Linked DNA regions of Gemmata obscuriglobus. Each later gene encodes a partner of the first gene's protein in a complex. Links are inferred from orthologs where the notes say so. Each region holds a gene or a part of one and is shown in the gene's direction. Other genes may lie near its edges.

What was found. Proteins that work in one complex are often made in the same cells at the same time.
Region 2: the proteins of GobsT_RS03255 (region 1) and pheT are in contact, whole or in part, in a crystal structure (PDB 6P24), measured with the Escherichia coli proteins. The link is inferred for Gemmata obscuriglobus from one-to-one orthologs.

The regions. Positions count from the first base shown.
Region 1 is NZ_CP042911.1:758,615-762,393, reverse strand. Bases 267-3,088 are described here. They hold GobsT_RS03255 (phenylalanine--tRNA ligase subunit alpha), read left to right. Parts: upstream 267-1,072; coding sequence 1,073-2,104; downstream 2,105-3,088. Other genes in these bases: GobsT_RS03245 (DUF1559 domain-containing protein), read right to left, coding at 2,585-3,088; GobsT_RS03250 (peptidase associated/transthyretin-like domain-containing protein), read right to left, coding at 2,120-2,509; GobsT_RS03260 (6-pyruvoyl trahydropterin synthase family protein), read left to right, coding at 522-995; GobsT_RS03265 (7-cyano-7-deazaguanine synthase), read left to right, coding at 267-428. In the rest of the region: more of GobsT_RS03265, read left to right, coding at 1-266; more of GobsT_RS03245, read right to left, coding at 3,089-3,622.
Region 2 is NZ_CP042911.1:4,811,909-4,816,025, forward strand. Bases 606-3,765 are described here. They hold pheT (phenylalanine--tRNA ligase subunit beta), read left to right. Parts: upstream 606-987; coding sequence 988-3,543; downstream 3,544-3,765. Other genes in these bases: GobsT_RS19885 (hypothetical protein), read left to right, coding at 606-683. Also shown: more of GobsT_RS19885, read left to right, coding at 1-605; GobsT_RS19895 (hypothetical protein), read left to right, coding at 3,795-4,019.

The DNA.
Region 1 (3,779 bases):
ACTGGAGCACCACCGGCGAGGGGGTGCCCGGTGCCGACTCCGCCGACGAGGCGGTGTTCCTGCCCGGGCGCAACGTTCTCCTGCTCGCCAAACCGCTCATCTGGTGTCATTTGAACGCGGTGCCGTTCGTCGCGACCGCGCCGCTCGGTACGAACCCGTTCCCGGACGCGACGCCCGCGTTCTACGACGGCTTCGCCGGGATCGTGAGTTCCGCGGTGCGTGGCGACGTGAGGGTGCTGCGCCCGTACGCGGCCCTTCACAAGGTGGACGTGATGCGCCGCGGCCGCGGGCGGCCGCTGGAGCACACGTTCTCCTGCATCCGCCCCGTGCGCGGCTTGCACTGTGGCACCTGCAACAAGTGCGCGGAGCGCCGGCAGGCGTTCCGCGACGCCCACATGACCGACCCGACTGAATACGCAGAGAAGTAAAGGAGAAAGGCAAAAGACCGCTCGCCGGCGACCGCGTGCGCTGCGCGGGCCGCCCTTCGCCTGCCTTCTTTTGTCTTTGTGCCGGAGGGAACGATGTTCCGAGTGACGAAGGAAATCCACTTCTGCTACGGGCACCGGTTGCTGAACTACGCCGGGAAGTGCCGCAACCTGCACGGGCACAACGGGAAGGCCGTCGTCACCGTCGAGACCGAGTCGCTCGACGCCCTGGGCATGGTCGTGGACTTCACCGAGATCAAGCGCGTCATCGGGAAGTGGATCGACGACACCCTCGACCACCGCATGCTGCTGCACCAGGACGACCCCATCATCCCGGAACTGGAGCGGCAGGGCGAGCCGTTCATCGCGCTGGACGTCAACCCGACCGCGGAAACCATCGCCCGGCTCATCTTCGACCGGGCGGTGGCGCAAGGGCTGCCGGTCACCGAGGTGATCCTCTGGGAGACCGAGAACTCGTTCGCCACGTACCGGCCCACCCCCGGGGTGCCTTCGAGGCCGGTGGCGATGCGAGAGGTGGTCGGCGGCACGCCGCCCGCGGCCCCAGAGTGACCGGACGCGAACCCCTTGCGGCCGTATCCTGTCCCAACGAAGGAACTTCGACGTTGGGAGCAGAGCAGATGGCCGAGGTGAACTCGCTCGATGACCTCAGGAAGCTCGTCGCGGACGCCCAGGCGGCCCTCGAGCAGTGCGCCGACGAGGCGGCCCTTCGCGCCTGGAACACTCAGGTGTTCGGCGAGAAAGGGCTGCTGAAGAACGCGATGGCGCTGCTCGGCAAAGTCCCGAAGGCGGACAAGCCCGCCACCGGCGCCGAACTCAACCGGGTCAAGGAGTCGCTCACCGCGGCCTACGACGCGGCGCTCGCCGACGCGAAGGAGAAGGCCCTTCAACTCAGCCTCACCACGAACCCGCTCGACGTGACGCTGCCGGGCCGCGGGCGCCCCCGCGGGCGCCTCCACCCCGCGACGCAGATCCTGCGGCAGATATACACGATCTTCGCGGACCTCGGGTTCCAGGTGTACCGCACCAACGAGGTCGAAACCGACGAGCTGAACTTCGAGGCGCTGAACATGCCCGCGCACCACCCGGCGCGCGACATGTGGGACACGTTCTTCACCACCACACCCGGCGTCGTGCTGCGGACGCACACCAGCCCGGGGCAGATCCACGTGATGCGCGAGGCCGCGGGGAAGCCGATCCGCGTCATCCTGCCCGGGATGTGCTACCGGAACGAGGCCATCAGCACGCGAAGCGAGATCCAGTTCTACCAGGTCGAGGGACTGGTGGTCGGCGAAGGCGTCACGATGGCCGACCTGAAGGGCACGATCACGGCGTTCGCGCGCCGGATGTTCGGCCCCGAGCGCCAGGTCCGCATCCGCAGCAGCTACTTCCCGTTCACCGAGCCGTCGATCGAGGTGGACATCGACTGGCCGAAGGACGACCCGAACCGCGACCGGCTGACGAAGGGCACGGGCTGGCTCGAAATCCTGGGCGCGGGGATGGTCCACCCGAACGTGCTGCGCGCCGGCGGGTACGACCCGGACAAGGTGACCGGGTTCGCGTTCGGGATGGGGCCGCAGCGGATGCTGATGCTCAAGCACGCGATCGACGACATCCGGCTGTTCTGGCAGAACGACCTGCGGTTCCTCAAGCAGTTCTGAGCGCCGCGGGCGGCGTCACTTCGCGGTCAGGGCCAGGTCCTGCGTGCTCGCCTGGTCCCCGGCCACCTTCGCGGTCAAACCGGACTGGGCCGGGTCGGCGTACCGGGCCGGCAGCTTGACCGGCTTGGCGTACGGGGTCGCCACGTCGGTTTTGGTCACCGTCAGCTGGTACTCGCCGGCCGACGGCCGCGCGAACTCGTACCCGCCGTCCGGGTTGATGTTCGCCTCCATTACCTTCGTCCCGCCCCGGTAGGCGGTCACCACGCCGGCCACGACCGGCCGGCCGTCGCAGGTCACCTTGCCCCGGAGGAGCGACGTGGCGACCGCCGACTCCGACCCGCCGCACCCGGCGGCCACGGGGGCCAACAGAGCGACAAAAAACAGTAACTGGCGCGCGAGGCTCATAACAGTTGGTTCTCGGTGGAGAGGATCGGGAACGTGAGCGGTCCGGGCCGCCCCGGCCCCGGACCGCGCGGCGGCTCAGTCGAGGGTGACGACCTCGCCCCCGTTGCGGCTGCCGAGCGCGCCCCAGACGCCGTAGGGGCTGGTCCCGGCCACAGTGCTGGAGTTGACGGTCTGGTCGCCGACGCTGACGCTGTCGCGGACGAACCGGACGCTCCCGTCGGCCAGGCACGCGTTCACCCCGCCGGTGTGGTTGCTGTTCGCGGTGAAGAACCCGCGGTTCCCGTCCCACCCGGAGTCCGAGTGGCACCCGGGGCCGTTCGGCGGCAGGACGGTCAGGATCTCGCCGTAGAGGGACCGGCCGTCGCCGTACCGGCTCGACGGGGTGTGCGTGACGACGGCGCTGTACTGGGTGCCGTTCCACAGCGCGCGGCAGTCGCCCGGCACGGTCGAGGCGGTCAGCCCCAACCGGGCGATCTCGTTGGCGCCGGTCGGCCGCCGGCGCTCGGAGAAGAGGAGCGTGTTGCTCGTGCCGTCGCTGATGGCCAGCAGCCCGGCGCTGTGCTTTTCGGGGGTGGCCCCGCCCTGCGGGACCGCCTGGAACGCGCCGCGGCTGCCGTCGTACCGGTCGCCGACGTTCATGTGGTAGTTCCGCGGGGCCGTGCCGCTGGCCGTCGTGCCGGCGTCGGACGGGCACTGGAACAGCGAGAGGACGACGGTCCAAGGCGCGAAGTTCGAGTCCCAGGGGGCGCCGCCGGTGCCGGCGACGAAGGCCGCGTTGTTGTAAATGGAGTCCTTCAGGTTCGCCTGCTCCGCGTACGGGAGCAGGTACACGAACCCGCTGATCGTGTCGTACACCGGGGCCGCCCCGCGGTTCGGGGTGCCGACCGGGGTGGTGTACCGGGTGCTCGGGAGCCCGTTCATCACGTCGTGGAAGTTGTGGACCGCGAGCCCGAGCTGCTTGAGGTTGTTCTGGCACTTCATGCGGGCGGCGGCCTCGCGCACCTTCTGCACGGCCGGCAGCAACAGCCCGATCAGAATCGCGATGATCGCGATCACCACCAGCAACTCGATGAGCGTGAACCCGCGGCGCGCGCGGATGGGAGAGAAGAGCATATCGGGCCCGGAGAAGGAAAAGGGAGGGCGGCCCGTGGCCCGGGTTGGGGCACGGGCGACTAAATCGGCCCGACCACGCGTTGAGCGGGGCGAGCAGCAGAGCTAAACTGGGCGACACCGAACAGCAAAGGCGGGTACTGAGCTAACCGTTCGGGCG
Region 2 (4,117 bases), 4.1 Mb from region 1 along the record:
GCGACTTCCAGGAGAAGGGCCGCGAGTCGCGGATGCGGTCCGTGCGGGTGCCCGACCCGAAGGGCGGGTTCAAGTCGGTCGACAAGTTCATCCCGCGCGGGGCGGTCGAGGTGTACGAGGTGCTCGGGCCGAACCTGTCTTTGGCCCGGTTCCAGCGGTCCGCGGACCCGCAGAACAGCCCCTACGGGGCCGAGTTGGACCCGGTCCGCGACGGCATCGTGGTCGGCGACCTCCTGTTCAACTCCGTGTGGCGCAAGGGTGTGGCGGATCGTGTCGCGCTGGTGGGCATCTTCGATATCAACGGCGACGGCATTGATGACATCGAAACGGTGGTCCGCGACCTGACCAAGATGGGCATCCCGGTGGACGCGTACTTCGACATGAAGAAGCGCGTGTGGGTGGGCCAGGTGACCGAGCGCACCCGGTACGTGGTCGAGGGGTACTACCCGATCAACTCGGCCACCGACCCCAACCGCGACGAGAAGACCAAGCTGCTCAACACCATGAGCGCGGCCATCAACGAGACCAAACAAAAAGGCGTGACCGCCGTTAACTTCCGTGACTTCTTCGGCCGCATGGGCTTCAAGTTCCGCCTTGATGTGGCCGACGACCGGATCAACCAGGCGACCGTCCCGTACCTCAATAACGTGGGCGTTGGTGACCCGGCCCCGCCGGCGCCGTGATCTGAAAGCGAAAATCGGTCCGGGCCACGGGCCCCGCGGCAATGGTAGATTGCCGCGGGGCCCGTGGCCCGCCTTCGTTCGGCCGGCAATTACGGTTCGGGGTGCCGGGGCCTTCGGTGCGGATGCGCAGGACATCTCTTCGATCGGCCCCATTGCCCGCATTCCGCACCGCGCGGCGGCGGTTTGCGGGCGCGATCGTTTCCCCCACATGCTGATTCCGACCGGGCCGCGAACCACTGCCGGCCCGCGGGCTGTCCCGTAACATGTCAGGCATTCGCACTCCGTGAAGTACAAGGCCGACGCCATGCTCGTTCCGCTGTCCTGGCTCAAAGACTACGTGCCCCTCCCCGCCGACCCCGGCGCCCTTGTGGAGCGGCTCACCATCGCGGGGCTCGAGTCGTCCGGCGTGAAGCTGTTCGGGGTGCCGGCCGCCGGCACCTTGCGCGTCAAGCCCGAGGACGCCGGGCTCGTCTGGGAGCGCGACAAGCTGGTCGTCGCGCAGGTGCTCGAGATCACCAAGCACCCCAACGCCGACTCCCTCAAGCTCGTCAAACTCAACTACGGCGCCGGCGAGCCCAAAACCGTCATCACCGGCGCGGAGAACATCGCCCCCGGTCAGAGCGGGATGAAGATCGTCCTCGGGCTGCGCGGCTCGCGGTACTTCTTCACCGGCAAGGACGGCAAGAAGACCGTCATGACCCTCGAGCCGAAGGCGCTCCGCGGCATCGACAACGACGCCATGTGCATGTCGGACTTCGAGCTGGGGATCGCCGAGGAGAGCGAGGGCATCATCATCCTCGACGACGCCGACGCCGAACCCGGCACGCCGGTTCAGGACGTGCTCGGCGAGGTCGTCGTCGAACTCGACATCCTGCCCAACATGGCCCGCTGCCTGTCGATGCACGGGATCGCCCGCGAGGTCGCGGCGCTCACCGGCGTCGCCGCGACCATCCCGACCCCGGTCGTCCCCGTCAGCCACGAGAAGGTGGAGGGTAAGGTTCACGTCGAGATCGCCGACCCGAAGCTGTGCGGCCGGTACACCGCGACCGTCGTCCGCAACGTCACGGTGAAGGACGCGCCGCGGTGGATGCGGTCGCGCCTGCACGCCGCCGGGATGCGCCCCATCAACAACGCCGTGGACATCACCAACTACGTGATGCTCGAACACGGCCAGCCGCTGCACGCGTTCGACTACGACGTGCTCGTGGCCCGCGCGGGCGGCAAGGCCCCCACGATCACCGTGCGATCTGCCAAAGCCGGCGAAACGCTCAAAACCCTCGACGGACAGGACCGCGAGCTGTCGCCGGACAACCTCGTGATCGCGGACGCCGCCGGCGTGATCGCGCTCGCGGGCGTGATGGGCGGGGCCGAAACGGAAGTGTCCGCCGCCACGAAAACGCTCCTGCTCGAAAGCGCGAGCTTCGACTTCGTCAGCGTGCGCAAGACGGCGCGGCAGTTCAACCTGTTCAGCGAGGCCAGCACGCGGTTCAGCCGCGGCGTTCACCCCGCGCTTGCCGGCACCGCGGCCGTCCGCGCCGCGCAACTGTTCCACGACCACGCCGGCGGCGAGGTGCTGGCCGGCGTCGTCGACAGCTACCCCGCGCCGGTCCCGCGCCAGGTCATCGACCTCAACGCAGGCGACATCGAGCGGCTGCTCGGGTTCAGCATTCCGCCCGCGGAAGTGGCCCGCGTCTTGACCGCCCTTCAGTTCCAGGTGGAGCCGAACGGCGAGGACGCGTGGGTGGTCACCACCCCGGAAACGCGGCTCGACATTCAGGCCGGGGTCGCGGACCTGGTGGAAGAGCTGGCGCGCGTGTACGGGTACGACAACCTGCCCGAGCGGCTGCTCCCGCTGGAGCTGCCCGAGCCGAAGGGCAACCGGGCGCTCGAACTCGAAGACCGGGTGCGCGACCTGCTCGCCGACCAGGGGTTGAACGAGGCGATCACGTACTCGCTCAGCAGCGCGGACGCGGAAGCGAAGCTCCAGCCCGCCGCGCCGCAGCCTGCGGCCGAAGGGCAAGCGGGAAGCGGCTTCGTCGCGCTCCTCAACCCGCTGTCGCCGGAGCGGGCGGTGATGCGCCGGGTGCTGCTCCCCGGGTTGCTCCAGGTGGCACAAAAGAACCTCGAAGCGGCGGACAGCGTCGCGCTGTACGAACTCGGGTTCGTGTACCTGCCGAAGCCGGGCGAGCGGTTGCCGGCGGAGCCGCGGAAGCTGGCGGTCGTGCTGTGCGGTCGGCGGACCGGCGCGGCGTGGGACGATCCGCAAGGCGTCAGCCCCGCGAAGTACGACTTCTACGACCTCAAGGGCGTGGTGGAAGGGCTGACGGGCGACCTGCACATTCCCGGCGTGTCGTTCGCACCGACGCGCGACGTGCCGTGGTTGCACCCGATGCGCGCCGCCGAACTCCGCGTGAACGGCGCGGCGGTCGGAACGTTCGGCGAGTTGCACCCAAAGGTGGCGGAGGCGTTCCTCCTCGGCGAGCGCGCCGTTCAGGTCGCCGAACTCGATCTGGAAGCGGTCTTGGCCGCGGTGCCCGCGCGGTACGGGTACAAGCCGTTCAGCACGTTCCCGCCCGCCAAGCGGGACGTGGCCGTGGTGGTCGCGGACGCCACCCCGGCGGAGGCGGTGCTGACGGAGATCCGGACCGCGGGCGGCGACCTGCTGACCGACGCGAGCCTGTTCGACGTGTACCGCGGCGCGGGCCTGCCGGAGGGGAGCAAGAGCCTCGCGTTCGCGCTGACCTACCGGGCGCCCGACCGCACCCTCGGCGAGAAAGAGATTGCCAAGGCGCACGAGAAGGTCGAGGCGCGACTGAAAGAAACGCTGAAAGCTCAGATTCGCGGGAAGGATCTCGCCTGATCCCGCGGAGCGACCGCACCGCGGTCCGGGTAGCCGTGCCGCGGTAGCAGGCGGCGTTACCGAGCGCGGGCGTCAGGCCGTTACGATGCGCAACGGGACGAGCCGGCCGAGGTGTAGTCAGAGCGTAACCGTACCTACCGGAACCTCTGCGCCGGGTGCGGCTCGCTCGGCGATCCCGTTACCGCACACTCCTGACCGCCGCTCGCGCGGGTGTGCTGTCAGTACGGCTTTGCACGCGAGGGGTCCTGAAAATGAGCGCCGACATCCAAACCCCGCCGCCGACTGCGGGCGGCGCGAGGCCGATCCCGCCGATCGCGGGCGCCGCCGAGAAGCTCCGCGCGATCGCCGAGAAACAAGCCACCCTCGGCAAAGCGACGTTCGAAGCGCTGCTCGGGGCCGGTGCGCACCTGTGGGCGTCGGAAGAGGAATTCGAGCGGTTCCAACAACTCGTACGCGAATCGCGGGGCAAGGAATAGCCGTGGCCTTCCGCCTCATTGACACGAACATCGTGCCCGACATCAGGCTGCACCACGCACTTTTGCCCGACTTGGAGCGAAGGGGCAAGTCGGGCGGT